Regions from separate parts of the Methylobacterium flocculans genome, predicted to be linked through region 2. Evidence: predicted binding sites of a transcription regulator. Region 2 holds the regulator's gene; each other region holds the start of a gene.
What was found. The regulator PhoB, encoded in region 2, activates phosphate uptake and scavenging genes when phosphate is short. The targets are predictions, from matches to a motif close to TGTCATNNANCTGTCAT.
Positions count from the first base shown of each region.

Region 1: OF380_RS07545 (acid phosphatase) is a predicted target of PhoB. The motif match lies at 3,188-3,204, and genes of this name have one in related genera.
Region 3: OF380_RS21520 (RNA degradosome polyphosphate kinase) is a predicted target of PhoB. The motif match lies at 3,739-3,755, and genes of this name have one in related genera.

Region 1 covers NZ_CP107532.1:1,630,920-1,638,378, forward strand. Annotated here, with positions in the region: gene OF380_RS07535 (lipid kinase) at 187-1,122, shown strand; gene OF380_RS07540 (TerC family protein) at 1,233-1,988, shown strand; gene OF380_RS07545 (acid phosphatase) at 2,265-3,128, opposite strand; gene OF380_RS07550 (anti-sigma factor family protein) at 3,287-4,078, opposite strand; gene OF380_RS07555 (sigma-70 family RNA polymerase sigma factor) at 4,188-4,826, opposite strand; gene OF380_RS07560 (patatin-like phospholipase family protein) at 4,948-6,060, opposite strand; gene ispG (flavodoxin-dependent (E)-4-hydroxy-3-methylbut-2-enyl-diphosphate synthase) at 6,415-7,459, shown strand, end outside.
Region 2 covers NZ_CP107532.1:2,365,442-2,372,900, forward strand. Annotated here, with positions in the region: gene pstA (phosphate ABC transporter permease PstA) at 1-771, shown strand, start outside; gene pstB (phosphate ABC transporter ATP-binding protein PstB) at 827-1,645, shown strand; gene phoU (phosphate signaling complex protein PhoU) at 1,745-2,470, shown strand; gene phoB (phosphate regulon transcriptional regulator PhoB) at 2,498-3,196, shown strand; gene OF380_RS10965 (SDR family NAD(P)-dependent oxidoreductase) at 3,286-4,089, opposite strand; gene OF380_RS10970 (MFS transporter) at 4,189-5,583, opposite strand; gene OF380_RS10975 (alpha/beta fold hydrolase) at 5,728-6,771, shown strand; gene OF380_RS10980 (NAD(P)-dependent oxidoreductase) at 6,812-7,459, shown strand, end outside.
Region 3 covers NZ_CP107532.1:4,477,230-4,484,688, reverse strand. Annotated here, with positions in the region: gene ppx (exopolyphosphatase) at 1-1,146, opposite strand, end outside; gene OF380_RS21520 (RNA degradosome polyphosphate kinase) at 1,169-3,676, opposite strand; gene OF380_RS21515 (P-loop NTPase family protein) at 3,808-4,548, opposite strand; gene OF380_RS21510 (AI-2E family transporter) at 4,545-5,639, opposite strand; gene purM (phosphoribosylformylglycinamidine cyclo-ligase) at 5,954-7,021, shown strand; gene purN (phosphoribosylglycinamide formyltransferase) at 7,021-7,459, shown strand, end outside.

The sequences.
Region 1 (7,459 bases), 730 kb from region 2:
TTGTCATTGCCAAGCCTGAGCCCACCTTGTGCTTCGGGTCCGGGCCCCTCTGGCGGTCGAGGCGTTGACCGTGATGTCGGACCCTTCCTTGCCTTTGCGCTGACGCGGCGCGAACGCACCGGAGGGCTACGACCCCATGGTTTCCCCTTGCATCCCGCTCCGCCCGGCTCCGTCCGGGGCACCACGATGAGCGCCTCGTCCCAGCAGGGGCCGCGCAAGGCGCTGCTCCTCGTCAACCCGAACGCCCGGAACGGGAGCTTCTCCCTGGATGAGGTCCGCGACGTCTTGCGCCAGGGCGGCATCGAGCCCTTCGAGCCGAAGGGCGAGGCCGACTGCACCGCCGTGATCAAGCGCCACGCCGAGGGATGCGACCTCGTCATCCTGGGTGGGGGCGACGGCACCCTGAACGCGGCGGCGCCCGCCCTCGTCGAGACGGGCCTGCCCCTCGGCATCCTGCCGCTCGGCACCGCCAACGACCTCGCCCGCTCGCTGGGCCTGCCCGTGGACCCGGTCGAGGCCGCCCGCCTCATCACCACCGAGGAGGCGCGGCCCGCCGACCTCGGCTGCGTCAACGGACACTTCTACTTCAACGTCGCCAGCATCGGCTTCTCGGCGGATCTGGCCGGCGACCTCACCGCCGAATCGAAGAAGACCTGGGGCACCCTCGGCTACGGCATCGCGGCGATCCGGGTGCTGCGGCGGATGCGGCCCTTCACCGTCTATATCGAGCATGACGGGCAGACCGAGACGGTGCGCACCATCCAGGTCTCGGTGGGCAACGGACGGCACTACGGCGGCGGCATGACGGTGGAGGAGACCGCCACGGTCGATGACGGCAAGCTCGATTTCTACAGCCTGGAGGTTGCCCACTGGTGGCGCCTGCTGATGCTGCTGCCGGCCCTGCGCCGGGGCACCCAGGGCAAGGCGGCGGATGTGCGGGCCTTCAGCACCACCGAGATCGTTGTGAAGACGAAGAAGCCGCGCCCGGTGAACACCGATGGGGAACTCTCCACCTACACCCCGGCGCACTTCAAGGTGCTGCCCAAGGCGGTGCGGATCTTCAGCCCCGCCCCCGGCGATCGACCCGGCGTCGCGGCCGGCGTTCAGGCGCCGGCAGCCTGAGCACCCAGCGCCGCCCCCCTCGGGGCGGCACCTCCTCCTGATCCCTCCCGGACCTGTGCACGCCGCCGAACGCGCGGGGCGCGGGTCCCGATTTCTCGAACGAGGCCCACGTGGACAGCCTGATTCAACTCGCTAGCGACCCGACAGCCTGGGTGGCCCTCGCCACCCTGGTGGTGATGGAGGTCGTGCTCGGCATCGACAACCTCATCTTCATCTCGATCCTCACCAACAAGCTGCCGCCCGAGCACCAGCAGAAGGCCCGCCGCATCGGCATCGGCCTCGCCCTCGTCCTGCGCCTCGGGCTGCTCGCCACCATCGCGTACATCGTCGCCCTGACGCAGCCGGTCTTCGAGGTCTTCGGCAAGGGCTTCTCCTGGCGCGACCTCATCCTCATCGCCGGTGGCCTCTTCCTGCTGTGGAAGGCCACCAAGGAGATCCACCACAGCGTCGACCCCGACCCGCAGGACACGGTTCCGGGGAGCGGCAAGGTCAGCCTCGGCTTCGCCGCGGCGATCGGTCAGATCCTCGTCCTCGACCTCGTGTTCTCCATCGACAGCATCATCACCGCGGTGGGCATGACGGAACACGTGCCGATCATGGTCATCGCCGTGATCGCGGCGGTCTCCGTGATGCTGCTGGCCGCCGACCCGCTCTCGCGCTTCATCGCCGCCAACCCGACCGTGGTGATGCTGGCGCTCGGCTTTCTCATCATGATCGGCATGACGCTGATCGCGGAGGGCTTCGGGGCGCATGTGCCGAAGGGCTACATCTACACCGCCATGGCCTTCTCGGCGGGCGTCGAGGGGCTGAACATGGTGGCTCGTCGGCGCAAGCGAGCCCAGTCTGGGACGATGACCAAACCGTGAAACGACGTGGTTAATGTTTCACGGGAAAACCGGGGTGCGGCTGGGAGACCGGCCGCACCTTGAGCTTTCGCAGGTTACGGGGACGGCATGTCGGTTCGAGCTGCTCCCAACGCCGAGTTCGGCAACCGGCGCGACAACCCAAACCCCCTCGTTCGGCGAGCGGGAACAGCCAGCGCTTCATCGGACGCGCGGAAACCCCGAGCCACAGAGTGGGATGGTGCGCTCCTGCCTTGAGGACGGGGGCGCCCCCGTCCACCGGTTGACGGAAACCGGAACCTACAGGATCGGCTCGCGGGCCGCGGCCTCCTCGCGTGCGCAGACGGCGCGGTCGGGCTGCGCACCGCCGGCGGAGATCAGCTTGCCGAGTTCGGTGCGGGCCTTCTCCAGATCGCTTCGAAATCCCGGATCGCCCTGGAGGGTGGCGTAGACCGCGCTCGCCGTGGTGCGCCCGGCCTCGATGTCGCTCAGCCAGTGGAGGCCGCAGACGACGCGGCTCTCGCCATAGGAGCGGGCTCGGACGAAGAACTGCGTCGCCTTCTCGGGCATCAGCGTGGCCATGATCGAAGCGTAGGTCCAGGCCTGGGTCGCGTGGCTGGAGGGGAAGCTGAAGGCGTTGCTGAGTTCCGAGGTGCGGATCACGCAGATCTCCGCCTCGTTGCCCACGAAGGGACGCAGGCGGCGGTAATGCAGCTTCGGCGCGCGGGTCGCCCGGGCGATGTCGAGGCGCGTGCGCTCCAGCAGCGTCATCAGCGCCGGCGCCCGGGACTGGTCGATGCGCTGACCGATCACGCAGGCGAAATCATCGAGGATCGCCGAGGCCCCGTCCGCCACGTCCGTGGTGGCCAGCGCCCAGCGGGGGCTGCCCTTGAGCGATCGGGTGGCGTTGAAGGCGGCCTTGTCGGCAGCCTCGGAGGCCGAGTGCCCACGCGGCGGGGCTGCGAGGATCGCCACGGTATCGGGGGCCTGCGCGTCGGTGAGGTAGGGCGCGCGCGCGGGCTTGTCCGGCGTCAGGGGCGCCGTGCCCACGGAGGGGGCGGAGGCCGGTTTCTGCGGCGCGTCCTGGGCCTGTGCCGCCGAGGGCAAGGCCAGCAGAGGCGCGGCGGCGGCGAGGAGGGTCAGGACGAAGGGCAGGCGGGCCATCGGCGTCTCGGGATCAGAAGTGACAAAGAGCAAGTGTCTCGGGAGATTAGGGTTCCCATGCAACAGGCATATGGCATTCCTAACCTGAACGCCGCCCGTTCCGACCTCGCACTTGCCTGAACCATCCCCTCGATCCGGTGCCGACCCGGCGCCTCGTGTCAGAGCTTCTCGGCCTCGTGCCCCGCGAGACGGCGCGCCGCGTTCGTGAGTCCGACCTGATCGCGGCCGCCGCTGAGCGCGTAGGCCGTGCGGGCGGCGGTCCAGTAGGCGGTCTCCCCGTCGCCGGGGCTCGCGATCACGCTCGGCGCCACGTTGGCGTCGGGCCCGCGCGTGGCGAAGAGCGAGACCTCGCCGAGCGTGCCGGCATCGATCATCACCTCGACACCCGTTCCGGTGCGGGCGGGCACGATCTGCACGTCACGCACGGTCCACTCCGCCGGCAGGTCTGGCAGGGCGATGCCGGTGGCCGCCCGGATTCCGTCGCGATCGTAGGAGCCCGCCAGGGCACGCTGCGAGGCGATCCGGAAGCGCACCTGCGCCGCCTCGCGGGCGTGGCGGGCATCGGCCACCAGGGCGGGGTCGACGGGCGAGGCGAAGGTGTCGGGCACGCCGAAGAAGGGACCGTCCGAATGTGCGAGCCATCCCGTCCCGACCAGCAGGGCGATGACGGCGGCGCGGCGCAGGCGGTCGCCGAACCGGCGCCAGGCCAGGGTGCGGTCGAGACGCCGGGCGGCGGCCCGGTTGCGCTCGGGGCCGGCGCCCGGCAGGGCGGCGAAGGCCTGACACAGGGCGTCGCGATCGTGCAGATCGGCCATGATCAGCGCGGCGGTCTCGGGATTGCGCGCGAGGTAGGCTTCGACATCGAGGCGGCGCAGCCCGTCGAGCTGCCCGTCCACGTAGGCGGTGAGGTCGTTCTCGGTGATCGGGTCGATCATCGCGGTCGGTTCCATGGCGTCGGCTCCGGTCGAATACAGGGTGCGCGTCCCCGGACAAGGAGTCCCGGCCACGCTTCGGGAGAGACCGGCCCCTCGGCGCCGATCCTCCCCGGGGTCATGAAAATCAGGTGTCGCCGACGGCCCGGCCGGGCCGTGACGGAAACGCGCTTTCGGCGTCGTCCTGCGCCACGAGACGCAGGCGGGGACGCTCGGTGGCGAGGCGCTGGCGGCGCTCGGCGACGCTGCCGCCCGGTCGCTCGGGGGTGCGCTCGCCCTCCTCGAAGGCCCGCAACGCGGCGCGGCCCCGGCCGAGGCGCGACATCAGCGTGCCGATGGGAATGCCGAGCACGGCCGCCGCATCCGCGTAGGCCATGCCCTCGAGAGTCACGAGGTGAAGGGCGGCGCGCTGCTCCTCCGGCAGGGTAAGGAAGGCGCGGCGGATCTGGCCGAGGCGGACCTGCGCCTCCTGCGAGGGCGGCGTCACCTCGTCGCTCATCTGGACCAGCGTGTCGGCGTGGCGGGCCTCGACCCGCTTGCGGCGCTGCTCGTCGATGAAGACGTTGTGCAGGACCGTCATCATCCAGGTGCGCAGGTTGGTGTTCGGCCGTGCCGCCTGCCCCGACTCGAGGGCCCGCACCAGGGCGTCGTGGACGAGGTCGTCGGCTCGGAGGGTGTCGCGGGTCAGCGCGCGGGCGTAGCGCCGCAGCGGCACGAGCAGGTCGACGATGGAGGTGGGGCCGGGCCGGCTGGGTTCTGTCGTCATAGGAACATCAACGCTTCACCCGCATGGTTTAATCCGCCGCCGGGGCGGCGGACCCGTCCGTCGGGTCATGCCTTTGGGTCATGTCGTCGGACCCTGCCGGATCAGCGGTCGGTGGCCTCCCTCAACGATAGGTCGCTTCGAGGTCGAGGGTACAGGCGCGGCCGATCCCCTCATAGTTGTCCGCGAGCCAGGCCCGGGCGGCGCCGCGCCCCTTGTCGCGCAGGCGCTCGAACACCCGCCAGCGGGCGTCGAGGCGCGAGGAGGCCTGGTAGTCGTCGAGGGCGCCGGTCCCGTCGATCCGGTGGACGTATTGCGACTTGTATTCGCCCCGTCCCAGCACCCCCTCCTCGATGAGGTGATCGACGAAGTCGATGGCGCGCAATTCGCGCATGAGGTTGGCGTTGAAGGTGATTTCGTTGAGGCGGTCCTGGATCTCCTGCGGGGTGCGCGGCGTCTCGCGGCGCTCCACCGGGTTGATCTGAACGAGGACGATGTCGCGGGTCTCGGCGCCGCGATAGAGCGGGTAGAGGGGCGGGTTGCCGAGGTAGCCGCCATCCCAGTACGGCACGCCGTCGATCTCCACCGCCTGGAACACGGTGGGCAGGCAGGCCGAGGCCATGAGGTGGTCGACGTTGAGCGCCTCGCGCTCGAACACCGCGAGCTTGCCCGTCCACACATTGGTGGCGGAGACGAACACGCCCGCCGTGTCGGCCGCGCGCAGGCGCTCGAAATCCACCTGCGCGGCCAGGACCTTGCGCAGGGGATTGTAGTTCAGCGGGTTCGACGCGTAGGGGCTGGTCCGGAACGCCCGGCTCCAGAACTCCACCACGGGATTGTTCGCCCAGAACTCGAACACGCCGCTCAGGGCCTTGCGTTGCGAGGGCCAGAGGTCGCCGTCGAGGCTGACCTCGCGCCAGAACCGCCCGAGGGCCCGGCGCGCGCCCTCGGGACCGTCCTCCAGCCAGCCATCCACCATCACGACGGCGTTCATGGCGCCCGCACTCGCCCCCGTGATCGCCTCGAAGCCGAGGCGCCCGTCCTCGATCAGCGCGTCGAGGACGCCCCAGGTGAAGGCGCCGTGCGCGCCGCCGCCCTGGAGGGCCAGCGCCACCGTCTTCTCCGCGCGCGGCCCCGCCATGACGCGCGTGTTGGCGGAGGGGCGCATCGGCAGGTCGTGCTCGACCGGAACGTCGATGAGGGAATCGACCGGCGGTTCCTGATCCGGATCGAGCATGCTGGTCTCCTGGGCTCTATGCTGCACCGCAATATATGGTGCCGCAAGGCCACAAACAGGCGGGAAGATGCAGCGGTTCCCTGCCCCCTGCGCAGCCCTGCCCCCCGGAGGCCCCCGGAAACTCGACATCGCGGCTGAGATGGGACATGGGAGGAGCCGAATACGATCCCGGCACTCGCTGCGCCCTCCGGCCCGTCCGGTGACGCAGCGGGCTTGACGCCCGCCCGCCGTCATCTCAGCTAAATGATCGAGGGCGTATTGTTTGCGGCATCGGAACGCCGCCACCCGGCCCGGACCGGCCGGGGCGCTGGCATCCGGTCGCCGATGGACGTTCCTCGGAGCGCACGGTCAACGATGGACATCATGGACGCCACTCCCGTCAACCCGATCGCCGGCACCGGACCCGAGATCGCAGGCCCGAGCCCCCGGCACCGCACCGTCGGCGTCACCATCGGGTCGGGCGAGGGTGCCGTGACCGTGGGCGGCGGCGCGCCGATCGTCGTCCAGTCGATGACCAACACCGACACCGCCGACATCGACGGCACGGTGGCGCAGGTGGCCCAGCTCGCCCGCGCCGGCTCCGAGCTCGTGCGCATCACCGTCGACCGCGACGAGGCGGCGGCCGCCGTCCCCAAGATCCGCGAGCGCCTGGACCGCATCGGCGTGCACGTGCCGCTGGTGGGCGACTTCCACTACATCGGCCACAAGCTCCTTTCCGACCATCCGGCCTGCGCCGAGGCGCTGGCCAAGTACCGGATCAACCCGGGCAACGTCGGCTTCAAGGAGAAGAAGGACACCCAGTTCTCCACCATCATCGAGCAGGCGGTCCGCTACGGGAAGACCGTGCGCATCGGGGCGAACTGGGGTTCGCTGGACGAGGCGCTCCTCACCCACCTCATGGACGAGAACGCCCGCTCGCCCCGGCCCATCGATGCCCGCGCGGTGATGCGCGAGGCCATGGTGCAGTCGGCCCTGACCTCGGCCGAGCGCGCCGTGGAACTCGGCCTGCCGAAGGACCGGATCATCCTCTCCGCCAAGGTCTCGGCGGTGCAGGACCTCATCGCGGTCTATCGCGAGGTGGCGCGCCGCTCGGACTTCGCCATCCACCTCGGCCTCACGGAAGCCGGCATGGGTTCGAAGGGCCTGGTGGCGGCATCGGCCGCCATCGGCGTGCTGCTGCAGGAAGGCATCGGCGACACGATCCGCTACTCGCTCACCCCCGAGCCCGGCGGCGACCGCACCGTCGAGGTGAAGGCGAGCCAGGAACTCCTCCAGACCATGGGGTTCCGGACCTTCGTGCCCCTCGTCGCCGCCTGCCCGGGCTGCGGCCGCACCACCTCGACCACGTTCCAGGAACTCGCCCGCGACATCCAGAACTGGATCGTCAACTCGATGCCCG
Region 2 (7,459 bases):
ATCGTCGTGCTCGGCTCGATCCTGTTCATGCTGGTGGTCGAGGGCGTGAAGGGCTTCTCGCCCCTGCTGTTCACCGAGCCGACCCCGGGCCCCGGCTCCGAGGGCGGCGGCATCGCCAACGCGATCCTCGGCAGCCTCGTGCTGACCTTCCTCGGCATCATGGTGGCGACGCCCGTCGGCGTGATGGCCGGCACGTTCCTGGCCGAGTACGGCCGCAACTCGAAGCTCGCCGACGTCATCCGCTTCCTCAACGACATCCTGCTCTCGGCGCCCTCCATCCTCATCGGCCTGTTCGTCTACACCCTGATGGTGCGCCCGATGGGGACCTATTCGGGCTGGGCCGGCGCGGTGGCGCTCGCGATCATCGCCACCCCGGTCATCGTGCGCACCACCGAGGACATGCTGCGCCTCGTGCCCTCGACCCTGCGCGAGGCCGGCGCGGCGCTCGGCGCGCCCCCCTCCATCGTCATCAAGAGCATCACCTGGCGCGGCGCCAGCGCCGGCATCGTCACCGGCATCATCCTGGCGCTCGCCCGCATCGCCGGCGAGACCGCGCCCCTGCTGTTCACCGCGCTCAACAACAACAGCTGGTTCCGCGCCGACCTCATGGGCGGCATCCCGAACCTTCCGGTGATGATCTACCAGTTCGCGCTCTCGCCCTACCCGAACTGGCAGCAGCTCGCCTGGGCCGGCGCCCTCCTCATCACCATCACGATCCTCGCCCTGTCGGTCGTGGCCCGCTTCGTCATCAAGACCGATCGGTCGCGCTGACCCTCAGCGCGCCGCCTTGCCCTCTCCCATCTTCGATCGACAGGATGCCGAACCGATGAACGCCGCCCCCGCGATCACCCAAGCGCAGCTCACCGGACGCCACAAGGCCGACGAGAATTCCCCGGTCCGCATCGCCGTCAGGGACCTGAACTTCTACTACGGCAGCTTCCACGGCCTGAAGTCGGTCAACCTCAACTTCCACGATCGCCAGGTCACGGCGCTGATCGGCCCGTCGGGCTGCGGGAAGTCGACCCTTCTGCGCACCTTCAACCGGATCTACAGCCTCTATCCGGAGCAGCGCGCGGAAGGCGAGATCCTCCTCGACGGCCAGAACGTCCTCGATGCCAAGGTCGACCTGAACGAGTTGCGCTCGCGTATCGGCATGGTGTTCCAGAAGCCGACGCCCTTCCCGATGTCGATCTACGACAACGTCGCCTTCGGCCTGCGCCTCTACGAGAAGCTGCCCAAGGCCGACCTCGACGTCCGCGTCGAGGAATCCCTGCGCAAGGCCGCCCTCTGGGACGAGGTCAAGGACAAGCTCAAGCAGTCCGGCATGGGCCTGTCCGGCGGTCAGCAGCAGCGCCTCTGCATCGCCCGCACCGTGGCCCAGCGCCCCGAGGTCATCCTGTTCGACGAGCCGACCTCGGCCCTCGACCCGATCTCGACGGGCCGCATCGAGGAGCTGATCGAGCAGTTGCGCTCCGAATTCACGATCGTCATCGTGACGCACAACATGCAGCAGGCCGCGCGCATCTCGCAGTTCACCGCCTTCATGTATCTCGGCGAACTCGTGGAGTTCGGCCCGACCACGCGCATCTTCATGAACCCGGAGAAGCGCCAGACCCAGGACTACATCACCGGCCGGTTCGGCTGATCCACGGCGGCCCGTGGCGGACCTTTCCCCGGTCCGCGCCCGACCCCATCGCCCTGGCGGCCCCCGGACAGGCGGGCCCGATCGCGGAGTGCGACCCCCATGTCCGACCACATCGTCAAGTCCTACGACACGGACCTTGAAAATCTGCGCCGCTCGATCTCCGAGATGGGCGGCATCGCCGAGAAGATGATGGCGGAAGCGAGCCAGGCCCTGGTGCGCCGGGACGCCGTCCTCGCCCAGGCGGTGATCGGCGCCGACGTGCGCCTCGATATCCTCCAGCGCGAGATCGAGGAGCGGGCGATCCTGCTCATCGCCCGGCGCCAGCCCCTGGCGATCGACCTGCGCGAGACGGTCACGGCCATCCGCGTCTCGAACGACATCGAGCGCATCGGCGATCTCGCCAAGAACATCGCCAAGCGCGTGGTGGCGATCGCCGACCAGATCCAGCCGCAGAAGATCGTCATCGGCGTCCAGCACATGAGCGACCTGGTGCAGGAGCAGCTCAAGGACGTGCTCGACGCCTATGCGGGCCGCGACACCAAGGCGGCGCTCGACGTGTGGGAGCGGGACGACGCCATCGACGCGCTCTACAACTCGCTGTTCCGCGAGCTCCTGACCTACATGATGGAGGATCCGCGCAACATCTCGTTCTGCACGCACCTCCTGTTCGTGGCCAAGAACATCGAGCGCATCGGCGACCACACCACCAACATCGCCGAGACGATCCACTACCTCGTCACCGGCGAGAACCTGCTGGCGGAGCGGGAGCGTCCGAAGAACGACGCCTCCAACTACGCGACGGTGGAGATGCCCGGCGCGGTCTGAGGATCGCGCCGCACGGAAAGCACACGGATGAGTACGCGTATCCTGATCGTCGAGGACGAGGAGGCCCTGACCCTCCTCCTCCGCTACAACCTCGAGGCCGAGGGCTTCATCGTCGACTCGGCCGCGCGGGGCGACGAGGCCGACCTGCGCCTGCAGGAGCAGGTGCCCGACCTCGTCCTCCTCGACTGGATGCTGCCGGCCCTCTCCGGCATCGAACTGTGCCGGCGCATCCGGGCGCGGCGCGAGACCGAGCGCCTGCCGGTGATCATGCTCACCGCCCGGGGCGAGGAGGGCGACCGCATCCGGGGCCTCGGCACGGGGGCGGACGACTACATCGTCAAGCCGTTCTCGGTGCCGGAACTGCTCGCCCGCGTGCGCGCGCTGCTGCGCCGGGCGAAGCCCGCGCACGTGGCCAACCTGCTGGTGGCGGGCGACATCGAGCTCGACCGGGTCAGCCACCGCATCCGTCGCGAGGGCCGGGAGATCCATCTCGGACCCACCGAGTTCAAGCTCCTCGAATTCCTGATGCAGAGCCCCGGCCGGGTCTTCTCCCGCGAGCAACTCCTCGACGGGGTCTGGGGCCACGACGTCTACATCGACGAACGCACCGTGGACGTCCATGTGGGCCGCCTGCGCAAGGCGCTGAACCGCCCGCGCCAGAGCGACCCGATCCGCACCGTACGCGGCTCGGGCTACTCCTTCGACGAGATGTTCGAGGGGGAGTAGGCGGCAACATTTCCGGCTGGCGTTGACCCCCGCGGCCGGACCCTGATCCCGCGTGCGCGGAAAAAGTCCGGCATCGGGCCCGTCCGCGTTCAGACGATGCTGCGCACCGTGCCGCCATCGACCCGCAGGGCCGCGCCGCTGGTGGCGCTGGCGGCCGGGCTGCAGACGTAGGCCACCATGCTGGCCACCTCCTCGACGGTGGCGAGCCGCCCGATCAGCGAGGTCGGGCGGTGTTCGGCCACGAAGGCCCGGCCCGCCGCGTCGAGATCGACCTCGCCGCCTCCCGATGCCGGCGCCATGCTCCGCATGAAATCGGCGACGCCCTCCGAGAGGGTCGGCCCGGGCAGGACGCTGTTCACGGTGACGCCGCTGCCCGCGACCGTCTCGGCGAGGCCGCGCGCGACGGCGAGTTGGGCCGTCTTCGTCATGCCGTAATGCACCATCTCCACCGGGATGTTCACGCCCGATTCGCTGGAGATGAAGACCACGCGGCCCCAGCCGCGCTGGACCATGCCGGGCGTATAGGCACGCGACAGGCGCACCCCGCTCATCACGTTGGTCTCGAAGAAGCGGTGCCAATCCTCGTCCGGGATCTCGAAGAAGGGTTTCGGCTCGAAGATGCCCGTGTTGTTCACCAGGATGTCGATGTCCGGCAGGCCCGCGACCACGCGGGCGGTGCCGTCCGGGTTGGCCACGTCGCCCGGCGCGCCGATGAAGCCCGCATGGCCCGTCTCGCGCTTGAGGCGGTCGATGGCGTCGCGGACCCGGTCCTGCGTGCGCCCGTTGATCGCCACGGTGGCGCCCATCTCTGCGAGCGCCCTCGCGATGGCGTAGCCGATGCCGCCCGTGGAGCCGGTGACGAGGGCGCGCCGGCCCGACAGGTCGATGTTCATGGACTCGTCCTCGCGTGGGAATTGCCGGGTCAACGCCCGGCGCGACCGTTGGTGCGATCGGCGGTCATGCCTCCGGCGCAAAGCCTGCGCGCTCCGCCGTCACCCCTCCGGCTGGCGCCGCAGCACGCTCGCCACCGCGCCGAAGGCGGCGAGCCCCACGGCGCACCACAGGGTGGCGGAGACCGGCCCGGCGGGGGGCGCCCCCTGGTGCAGGCCGAAGATCACCGCCACCAGGGCGGCCCCGAAGGACTGGCCGGTGAGGCGGGCGGTCGATTGCATGCCGCTCGCCCCGCCGCTGCGGTCGCGGGGCGCGCTCGTGATGATGACCTTGTTGTTGGGGGATTGGAACAGACCGAAGCCGAGGCCGCACAGGGTCAGGCGCCAGCCGATGTCGAGGTGCGAGGCGCCCTCCGGCAACAGCGCGATGGCGGCGAGCCCCGTGGCCATCAGGGCGAGGCCGAGGCCGCCGAGCAGCCCCGGCGCGTAGCGGTCGGCGAGGCGCCCCGAGATCGGCGCCGTCAGCGCGATGGCGATGGGCCAGGGCGTCATCAGGAAGCCGGTCTGCGTCTCGGAGAGGCGCAGCACGTCCTGGAAATAGAAGGGCAGGGCGACGTAGGCCATCATCTGCGCTCCGAACGCGGCGATGGAGGTCGCCATCGAGAGGGCGAAGGCGGGAATCCGCAGGAGGTCCACGGGCAGGAGCGGGCGGGCGAGACGCGTCTGCGTCCAGACGAAGACCGTGCCGACGGCGAGCGCCGCGCCGATCTCCGCCAGCGCCAGGCCCCGCGTGGCCGGATCGCCGAGGCCGTCGACGCCGATGATGAGGAGGCCGAAGGTCAGGGCGTTGAGGAGCGCGCTGCGGACATCGAAGCGGCCCCCGCTCCGGGGCGTCACCGGCAGGGTGCGCGCGCCGACCGTCAGGGCGATGAGCCCCACGGGCAGGTTGACGAGGAACAGCCAGGGCCAGCTCGCCACGGAGAGGATGCCGGCCGCCACCGTCGGCCCGGCCGCCGAGGCCATCGCCACCACCAGGGCGACGTTGCCGACCCCCCGCCCGATCAGCCGGTGCGGGTAGATGAAGCGCACCAGCGCGATGTTGACGCTCATGACGCCGGCGGCGCCCAGTCCCTGCGCGATCCGCGCGGCCACCAGCCAGTCGAGGGAGGGCGCGACGGCGCAGGCCAGGGACGCCAGCGTGAACAGGACCAGACCCGTGAGGTAGACCCGGCGATAGCCCAGGATGTCCCCGAGCGAGGCCAGCGGCAGCAGGGAGGCGGTCACGGCGATCTGGAAGCTGTTGGTCACGAAGATCGCGGCCGAGGGCTCCACCCCCAGATCCTTGGCCATGACCGGCAGGGCCACGTTGACGATGGCCCCGTCGAGCACCGCCATGGTCATGGCGAGCCCGATCGCCAGCAGCGCCAGCATGCGCTCCCGCACCGGCAATCCGTCCATCGCGGGTGGCGGGACGGGCTTCGGGGAATCGTCGGTCATGCATGGACCCCTGGGACGCCGCCGCGTGTTTCGCAAGGGATGCGGGTCTCGCAGGTGTCCTATGTCACCTCGCGCCCGTCGCCGCGCGCTAAACCCTGCGGACCCTTCTCGCGCGCGCGTCGCGCCTCGTCGCCAGGATCGCCCATGATCGGATCTCGTATGACCGGATTGCCCGCCGCGCTCGTTCGCCTGTCCGTCCTGCTCCTGGCCGCCCAGATGTCGCTCGCGCCCCTCGCCGCCCGCGCGGCGGACGACACCACGCCGCTCGGCATCGGTCTCGAGGGCTTCGCCTACCCGTATCCGGTCCGGTTCCTCGAGCGGACCCGCGACGGCGAGCGCCAGCGGCTCGCCTACATGGACGTGCCGGCGCAGGGGCAGCCCAACGGGCGCAGCGTGCTGCTCCTGCACGGGCGCAACTTTCCGGCGAGCTACTGGCAACCGGTGATCCAGGCGCTCGCGGGCGCCGGATACCGCGTGGTGGCCCCCGACCAGCTCGGCTTCGGCAAGTCGTCGAAGCCCGTGAGCCCGTTCAGCTTCGACACCATGGCGGCCGACACCGTGGCGCTCCTCGACGCCCTCGGCCTGCCCCGCGTCGACGTGGTGGCGCATTCCATGGGCGGCATGCTCGCGGTGCGCCTGACCCGCAACGCGCCGACCCGCGTCAACAGCCTCGTCCTCGAAGCGCCGATCGGCCTGGAGGATTACCGCTTCACGGTGCCGCCGGTCCCCGACGCGACCCTGCTGCGCCTGGAGGGCGATGCCACGGCCGAGTCCTATCGCCGCCAGCTGATGACGAGCTATTCGCTCTCGCTGCCGGCCTCGGCCATCGAGCCCTTCGTGTCCCTGCGCGAGCGGGTGAAGGGCTCGGGCGAGTACCCGCGCTGGCTCCAGTCCTTCGTCAATTCCTACCAAATCATCTGGGGCCAGCCCGTGGTGCACGAGATCCCGCTGATCGCGGTGCCGACGCTGTTCGTCATGGGCGAGAACGACCACAACGCTCCCGGCAAGCCCTTCGCGCCGGAGGCCCTGCGCGCCGGCATGGGCCGCAACGCGGAGCACGCGCGGGCGCTGGCGGCGCGGATGCCGAATGCCCGCGCCGAGGTGCTGCCCGGCATCGGCCATCTCGTCCACATGGAGGCGACGGACCGCTTCAACGGGCTGACCCTCGAATTCCTCAACGGCCATTGAGCGCCGCGCGAAGACAGGAGCGGATATGCAGGCGGACAGGATGGATGTGGGTGTGATCGGCCTCGGCCGGATGGGACGCGGCATGGCGGCGAGCCTGGTGCGCGCCGGGCACCGGGTGCGGGTCTGGAACCGCTCGCCCGGCGCGGCCGAGGGGCTCGCGGGCGCGATCCCGGTGGCCGAGGCCGCCGAGGCCTTCGCCGGGGATGCGGCGATCACCATGCTGGCCGACGACGCGGCCCTGCGCGCGGTGATCGTCGAGGGCGGCCTCCTCGACAAGGCCGATCGCCCGGGGCTCCATCTCTCGATGAGCACGATCTCGGTCGCTCTGGCCGGTGAGCTCGCGGCCATCCATTCCCGGGCCGGCGTGCCGTACATCGCCGCGCCCGTCTTCGGGCGGCCCGACGTCGCCGAAGCGGGCGCGCTCAACATCGTGGCGGCGGGCGATCCCGAGGGCATGGCCCGGGCCCGGCCGCTCTTCGAGGCCATGGGTTCCCGGACTTGGCCGTTCGGCGACGCGCCGCAGCGGGCCAACGCGGTCAAGCTCGCGGGCAACTTCATGCTGGTCTCGGCCATCGAGGCCATGGGCGAGGCGGCGGCCTTCGCCGAGGGGCACGGCGTGTCGGGGGCCGACCTCCTCGACCTCCTCACCAACACCCTGTTCGCCAGCCCGGTCTACAAGAACTACGGC
Region 3 (7,459 bases), 2.1 Mb from region 2:
CCAGCCGATGTCGGAGAGCAGGCAGGCGGCGTGGCGCAGGCGGCGCTCGTCGGCGGTCTCGGGCGCGTCGAGGCTCGCGATGAAGCGGTCGCTCCAGGCGATCAGGTCGTGGGCATGGCCCGGCGAGCGGGCGCGCAGGGCGTTCAGTTCGGCGGCCGCCGCCAGCAGCGGGTCGGCGAGCCGCGCGTCGCGGTCGAGCTGCTCGTAGAGCAGGCCCTCGCGCACGCCGGAGGCCGAGACCGCGAGTTCGCGCGGGCGCCCGATGCGGATGATCTCCTCCAGCACCACAGCGCCGTAGGCGAGCAGCGGGCGCCGGGCCTCCGACACGCTTTCCACGTCCTGCAGGAGGGCGGCGTCGGTGCGCTCCACCATCTCGAGGAAGTTCAGCTCGTCGGAGGGCTCGACGCTGTAGCCGTGCATCACGTGGAGGGGGTAGCCCCGGGCCGACTGGTGCAGGCGGGCCAGGGCGCGCCAGGTGCCGCCCACCGCATAGAAGCTGCGCCCGCGCAGGGTCTCCAGCTGCGGGGCCGCCTTCTTCAGGTTCTCGCGGACGATCTTGAGGGCCTTCTTGACCGAGCCGCCGGAGAGATCCTGCAGGGCGAGGCCGCCCAGCGGCATGGTCACGCCCATGCCGACCGTGGCCCCGCGCACGTCTACGAGTTCGAGGGAGCCGCCGCCGAGGTCGCCGACCACGCCGTCGGGGGCATGGAACCCCGAGATCACGCCGAGCGCCGAGAGCTCGGCCTCGCGCCGGCCGGAGAGCAGCTCGATGCGCTGGCCGCAGGCGGCCTCCGCCGCCGCCAGGAAGTCGGGTCCGTTCTCGGCGTCGCGCGCGGCGGCGGTGGCGAGGACGAAGACCCGCGTGACCCGCATGGTCTCGCAGAGCACCCGGAACCGCGCGAGCGCCAGCAGGGCCCGGCGCACCGCCTCCTCGTTGAGTCGGCCCGAGGTGAGCACGTTGCGGCCCAGGCCGCACAGCACCTTCTCATTGTAGAGAGGCGTCGGTGCCCGGGTCAGCCCGTCATAGGCGACGAGCCGCACCGAGTTCGAGCCGATGTCGATGATCGCCACCGGTTCGATATGGTCCCCGGTCCCGTGGAACGGCGTTCCCCGAAAGGGTTGGGGGCGGGCAGGGTCGAGGCCCATGCGGGCTCCTCCGAACGGTCCGTCAGCCACGCTGCGCGCGTCGGCTCAGGGCGCGCGGGCTCGACTTCTTCGACGACTTTCCGCGCCCGGACAGGCTCGGGTTCGTCATGAAATACTTATGCGCATTGAACGGCTCTTCCCCTTCGGCAGGTTGGATCCGCTCGCTGGCGCCCGACGCCAGTACACGCCAGCTCTGGCGGTTGTCGAGGAGGTTGGCGAGCATGATCTGGTCCAGCACCTGCTGATGCACCGTCGGGTTGGTGATCGGCAGCAGCGCCTCCACCCGGCGGTCGAGGTTGCGGCTCATGAGGTCGGCCGACGAGATGTAGACGGTGGCCTTGGGGTGGGGCAGCCCGACGCCGTTGCCGAAGCAGTAGACGCGCCCGTGCTCGAGGAAGCGCCCGACGATCGATTTCACCCGGATCGTCTCCGAGAGGCCGGGGATGCCGGGCCTGAGGCAGCAGATGCCGCGCACCACGCAGTCGATCTGCACGCCGGCCTGGGAGGCGTCGTAGAGCGCGTCGATGATCTGCTGGTCGACCAGCGAGTTGCACTTCAGCCAGATCGCCGCCGGGCGCCCGGCCCGGGCATGGGCCACCTCCGCCTCGATGTCCTCCAGGAGGCGTGGCTTCAGGGTGAGCGGCGAGACCGACATCCGCTCGAGTTCGGCCGGTTCCGCGTAGCCGGTGATGTAGTTGAAGATGCGGCCGACATCGCGCGCCACCGCCGGGTCGGCGGTGAAGAAGGAGAGGTCGGTGTAGATGCGCGCGGTGATCGGGTGGTAGTTGCCGGTGCCGACGTGGCAGTAGGTGACGAGCCGGTCGCCCTCGCGTCGCACCACCATCGACAGCTTGGCGTGGGTCTTCAGCTCGATGAAGCCGAACACCACCTGCGCGCCGGCCTTCTCCAGGTTGCGCGCCCAGCGGATATTGGCTTCCTCGTCGAAGCGGGCCTTCAGCTCGACCAGCGCCGTGACGGACTTGCCGAGTTCGGCGGCTTCCGCGAGCGCCGCGACGATCGGCGAGTTCGAGGAGGTGCGGTAGAGCGTCTGCTTGATCGCCACCACGTTCGGGTCGCGGGCGGCCTGGGCGAGGAACTGCACCACCGCGTCGAAGGACTCGTAGGGGTGGTGGACGGTGAAGTCCTTCTGGCGGATCGCCGCGAACACGTCGCCGCCGCTCTCGCGGATGCGCTCGGGAAAGCGCGGGTTGTAGGACTTGAACTTCAGGTCGGGCCGGTCGATCCCGACGATCTGCGAGAGCTCGTTGAGGGCGAGCATCCCCTCCACGAAGATCACCGCGTCGCTGCCCATCTCCAGTTCGTCGGCCACGAAGGCGCGCAGGTCCTCCGGCATCCCGGCCTCGATCTCGAGGCGGATGACCACGCCGCGCCGGCGCTGCTTCAGGGCGCTCTCGAAATGCAGGACGAGGTCCTCGGCCTCCTCCTCGATCTCGAGGTCCGAATCGCGGATGACCCGGAAGGCGCCCTGCCCGCGCACCGCGTAGCCGGGGAAGAGCCGCCCGGTGAACAGGATGATGACCTGCTCGATGGCGATGAAGCGGGCGGTGGCGTCGTTCTCCGCATCCGGCAGCCGCACGAAGCGGTCGAGCACCGCCGGCAGGCGGATCAGCGCGCGCAGCGTCCGCCCGTCGCGCGGGCGCACCAGCATCAGCGCCACGGTGGAGCCGAGGTTGGGGATGAACGGGAACGGGTGCGCGGGGTCGATGGCGAGCGGCGTCAGCACCGGAAGGACGTGGTTGAGGAAGTAGTCCTCCAGCCAGGCCTTGTGCTCCGGGGTCAGGCCGGCGGGCTCCATCAGCTCGATGCCGACGCCGAGGAGGTCGTGGCGCAGCTCACGCCAGCGGGTCTGCTGGTCGAGGGCGAGGCGCGAGACCTCCGCGCCGACGCGCGCCAGCTGTTCGGAGGGGGTGAGGCCGTCCTGCGAGGGCAGCACGAGGCCGGCGCGGACCTGATCGTGCAGGCCGGCGACCCGCACCATGAAGAACTCGTCGAGGTTGTTGGCCGAGATCGAGAGGAAGCGCAGCTGCTCCAGCAGCGGGTGGTGGGGATTCGAGGCCTCCTCCAGCACGCGCCGGTTGAACTGCAGCCAGGAAAGCTCGCGGTTGACGAAGCGTTCGGGCGAGTGCCGGAGCGCGAGGCCCGCCTCGCGCACCGAATCACGGGCCTCCACCCCGGGCGTCACCTCGATGGGCGCGGGAAGCTCGCCGGCGGAGGGCAGGTCGAGGTCGGCATCCGGCAGGGCGTCGGGCACGGGAGGAGCCTCCTGGGGCGTCGTCTCGGAGACGGACTCGGGAGCGGACTCGGAGACAGGCTTGGCGGCCAGGATGGCGGCGGCATTGCGTTGCGCGGCGACCCTGCGCGGGGCGGTGCGGGCCGCCGGCCGTGGACGGGTCTCGGTGCCGGGCGCGTTCGCGGTGCCGGGTGCGTTCGCCGTGCCATGCGCGTGCTCGGTGCCATGCGAATCCTGCGATGTCGTGCCGGTCTTCGCAGGGGTCGCGTCCGAGTCCATATCCGCCAAGGCTCTCTCCTTCATTGAGGTGCGGCTTCCTAGCACGGGCCGGCCCGCTCTTCTTGACCCTTCGGTGACAATCGCCCGCCGGTAACGACTTCACGCTGGCCGGGAATGGCCCGGGACGGACCTTACGGGGCGGCGTCGGGGTCGGATTCCTCGTCGTCCTCGGACCCCTCCGCGCCGAAGCCGAGCCGGTCCAGCACCGCCAGCGCCAGGGGCCGGGTGATGCGCCGGCCCCGGCTCAGGGCGTCGCGGTCGAGGGCCGTCACCACCTCGCGGGCGCGTCCCAGGGAGCGGTCGATGCGCAGGGCCAGGGCCTCGACGATGGCGAGGTCCACCACGAGCTGGCGGTCCACGAACAGCTTCACCAGGACGGCGCGCAGCAGGGCGTCGTCGGGCGGCAGGATCGTGGCGCCGGGGGCGAGCCGCAGGCGCGAGCGCAGGTCGGCCGTGGTCAGGCCCAGGGCCTCCACGGAGAGGGCGGAGGTGACGAGCACCGGGCAGGCGCGTTCGCGGGCGAGATTGAGGAGGTGGAACAGGGCCGCCTCGTCGCGAGGCTCGGCGTCGATGTCCTCGATCACCAGGGCGCCGTTGGAGAGGAAGCGCGGCACCGTGGCGGCGGTGATCTCGGCGGCCTTCGCGGTCCAGGCATGCGAGCGCGTCGCCCAGATCGAGGCGAGATGGCTCTTGCCGCTGCCCGAGGGGCCGGTGAGCAGGCAGACCGTGTCCGGCCAGTTCGGCCAGGCCTCGATCAGCGCGTAGGCGGCCTCGTTGGCCGGGCCCACGAGGAAGTCCTCGCGGCCGTAGCGCGGGTCGGCGGGCAGGTCGAAGGCCAGCTGCTTCGGAGGGACGTTGTCGCGGGAGGTCATTGCGGGTCGCGCTGGATCAGGAGCTTGGAGCCGGTCCCATCATAGAGCGGGCTGCGGAGATAACGCTCCAGGGCGAAGCGCACCAGCACGCCGAGGGAGGCCGCCACCGGCACCGCCAGCAGCAGGCCGAGGAAGCCGAACAGGGAGCCGAAGGCGAGGAGCGCGAACATCAGCCAGACCGGGTGCAGGCCCACGGATTCGCCGACCAGCTTGGGCGAGATGATGTTGCCCTCCAGGAACTGCCCCACGACGAACACGCCGATGGTGAGGCCGAGGTGCAGCCAGTCGGAATCCGGCCAGAACTGCGCCAGGGCGACGCCGGCCGAGAGCAGGAACCCGGTCAGCGTGCCGACATACGGGATGAAGGTGAGGAAGCCCGCGATCAGCCCGATCAGCACGCCGAAGTTCAGGCCCACGCAGAACAGCCCCACGGCGTAGAACGTGCCGAGGATGAGGCAGACCAGGGTCTGGCCGCGCACGAAGCCCGTCACCGCCCCGTCGATCTCGCGCCCGAGGCGCCGGACCACCGGGCGGTGGCGCGGGGGCACCCAGCCGTCGACGGACGCGACCATCCGGTCCCAGTCGACCAGCAGGTAGAACGCCACCACGGGCGTCACCACCAGCAGGGAGGCGATGGAGATCAGCGCCTGGCTGCCGGTCCAGAGGGATTTGAGGAAGGTCAGGAACCAGGTGCCCCCCTGCCCCACCAGGGTGCCGACCTGGGATTGCAGGTCGGTGAGCACGTCGGCACCCCCCATCCGCTGCAGCAGCGGCCCCGCCCGGTCGGCGAGGATGCCCTGCAGCCGCGAGACCATGCCGGGCAGGGTCGCCACCAGCGCCGAGACCTGGTTGGCGGCAAGCGGCACCACGAGGAGCAGGACCACCACCAGTCCCACCACGAAGACCGCGAGGATGAGGAGCGAGGCCGAGAGCCGCCCGAGCCCGAGGCGCTCCAGTCGGTCGGCGATGGGATCGAGGAGATAGGCCAGCGCGAGGCCCGCCACGAAGGGCAGCATCACGTCGGCGAGCAGGTAGAGCAGGAGCGCCAGGCCCGCGAGGGCCATCAGCCCGATCATCGCCCTGCCGCGCATCGGCCGTTCCCCGCTCGGATCGTCGTTGAGGGCCCAACAGTGGGAAGCCGAGCGGGTGCGGTCAAGCCTGCGCTTGGAGCGAATCATGCTGTCGGCCGCCGTTCGCCTCCGTGCGGCGGCCGCGCCGGGACCGGCATTCCGCGAATCGAAGCCTGCCGCATCCCCCCGACGTGGCGGACGTGGTTCGCGACGCCGCGATCCGCCCCGGATCCCGTCGGAGCGGGATTGCAACGGCGCGACGCGCCATTCCCGACTCGCCGAGACCGGCGCGACCCGTTAGAGCAGCGATCGAAGGACGTTGAGACGAGGTGCCGATGACGGCCGAACACGGGAACGGAATGACCTACGCGGAGGCGGGCGTCGACATCGATGCCGGCAACGCCATGGTCGAGACGATCAAGCCGCTGGTGCGCGCCACCCGCCGGCCGGGCGCGGATGCCGAGATCGGCGGCTTCGGCGGGCTGTTCGACCTGAAGGCCGCCGGCTTCAAGGATCCGATCCTGGTGGCCGCCAACGACGGCGTCGGCACCAAGGTGAAGATCGCCATCGAGACGAACCGCCACGACACCATCGGCATCGACCTCGTGGCGATGTGCGTGAACGACATCATCGTGCAGGGCGCCGAGCCGCTGTTCTTCCTCGACTACTTCGCCACCGCCAAGCTGGTGCCGGGGGTCGGCGCCGACATCGTGCGGGGCATCGCGGCGGGCTGCCGGATCGCCGGCTGCGCCCTGATCGGCGGCGAGACCGCCGAGATGCCGGGCCTCTACGATGGGTCCGACTACGATCTGGCCGGCTTCAGCGTGGGCGCGGCCGAGCGCGGCACCCTGCTGCCGCGCGGCAACATCGTGCCGGGCGACGTGGTGCTGGGCCTGCCCTCCTCGGGCGTGCATTCCAACGGCTTCTCGCTGGTGCGCCGCATCGTCGAGAAGAGCGGCCTGTCCTACGACGATCCCGCCCCCTTCGAGCCCACCCGCTCCCTCGGCGAGGCCCTGCTGGAGCCGACCCAGATCTACGTGAAGCCCCTGCTCGCCGCCCTGAAGACCACGGACGGCATCAAGGCGCTCGCCCACATCACCGGCGGGGGCTTTCCCGACAACCTGCCCCGCGTGCTCCCCGACGGCGTCGGCATCCGGATCGACCTCGACGCGATCATCCCGCCGCCGGTCTTCGGCTGGCTCTCCGAGGTCGGCGGGGTCGCCGAGGCCGAGATGCTGCGGACCTTCAACTGCGGCATCGGCATGGTCGTGGTGGTGGCGCCGGACAGCGTCAGCGCCGTCTCGAAGGCCCTCGACCTTGGCGGTGCCTCTCCGGTCCGCCTCGGGCGGATCACCCCGCGCGGCCCCGAGCCGGTCACCTTCGAAGGCCGGCTCGCCTTCTGATGCGCGCTTCGCGAAAAGTCCGGGTCGCGATCCTGATCTCGGGGCGCGGCTCGAACATGGCCTCCCTGGTCGCGGCGGCGCAGGCACCGGACTACCCGGCCGAGATCGTGCTGGTGGCCGCGAACCGTCCCGACGCCCTCGGCCTCGCCACCGCGTCCGGGCATGGCATCGCGACCCGCGCCCTCGACCACCGGGCCTATCCCAGCCGCGAGGCCTTCGACGCGGCGCTCCAGGCCGAGCTGGCGGTGGCGGACATCGACCTCGTCTGCCTCGCGGGCTTCATGCGGATCTTCTCCGCCGGCTTCGTCGAAGCCTGGGCCGGCCGGATGATCAACATCCACCCCTCCCTGCTGCCCCTGTTCAAGGGGGTGCACACCCACGAGCAGGCGCTCGCGGCCGGGGTCCGCCTGCACGGCTGCACCGTGCACTACGTGGTGC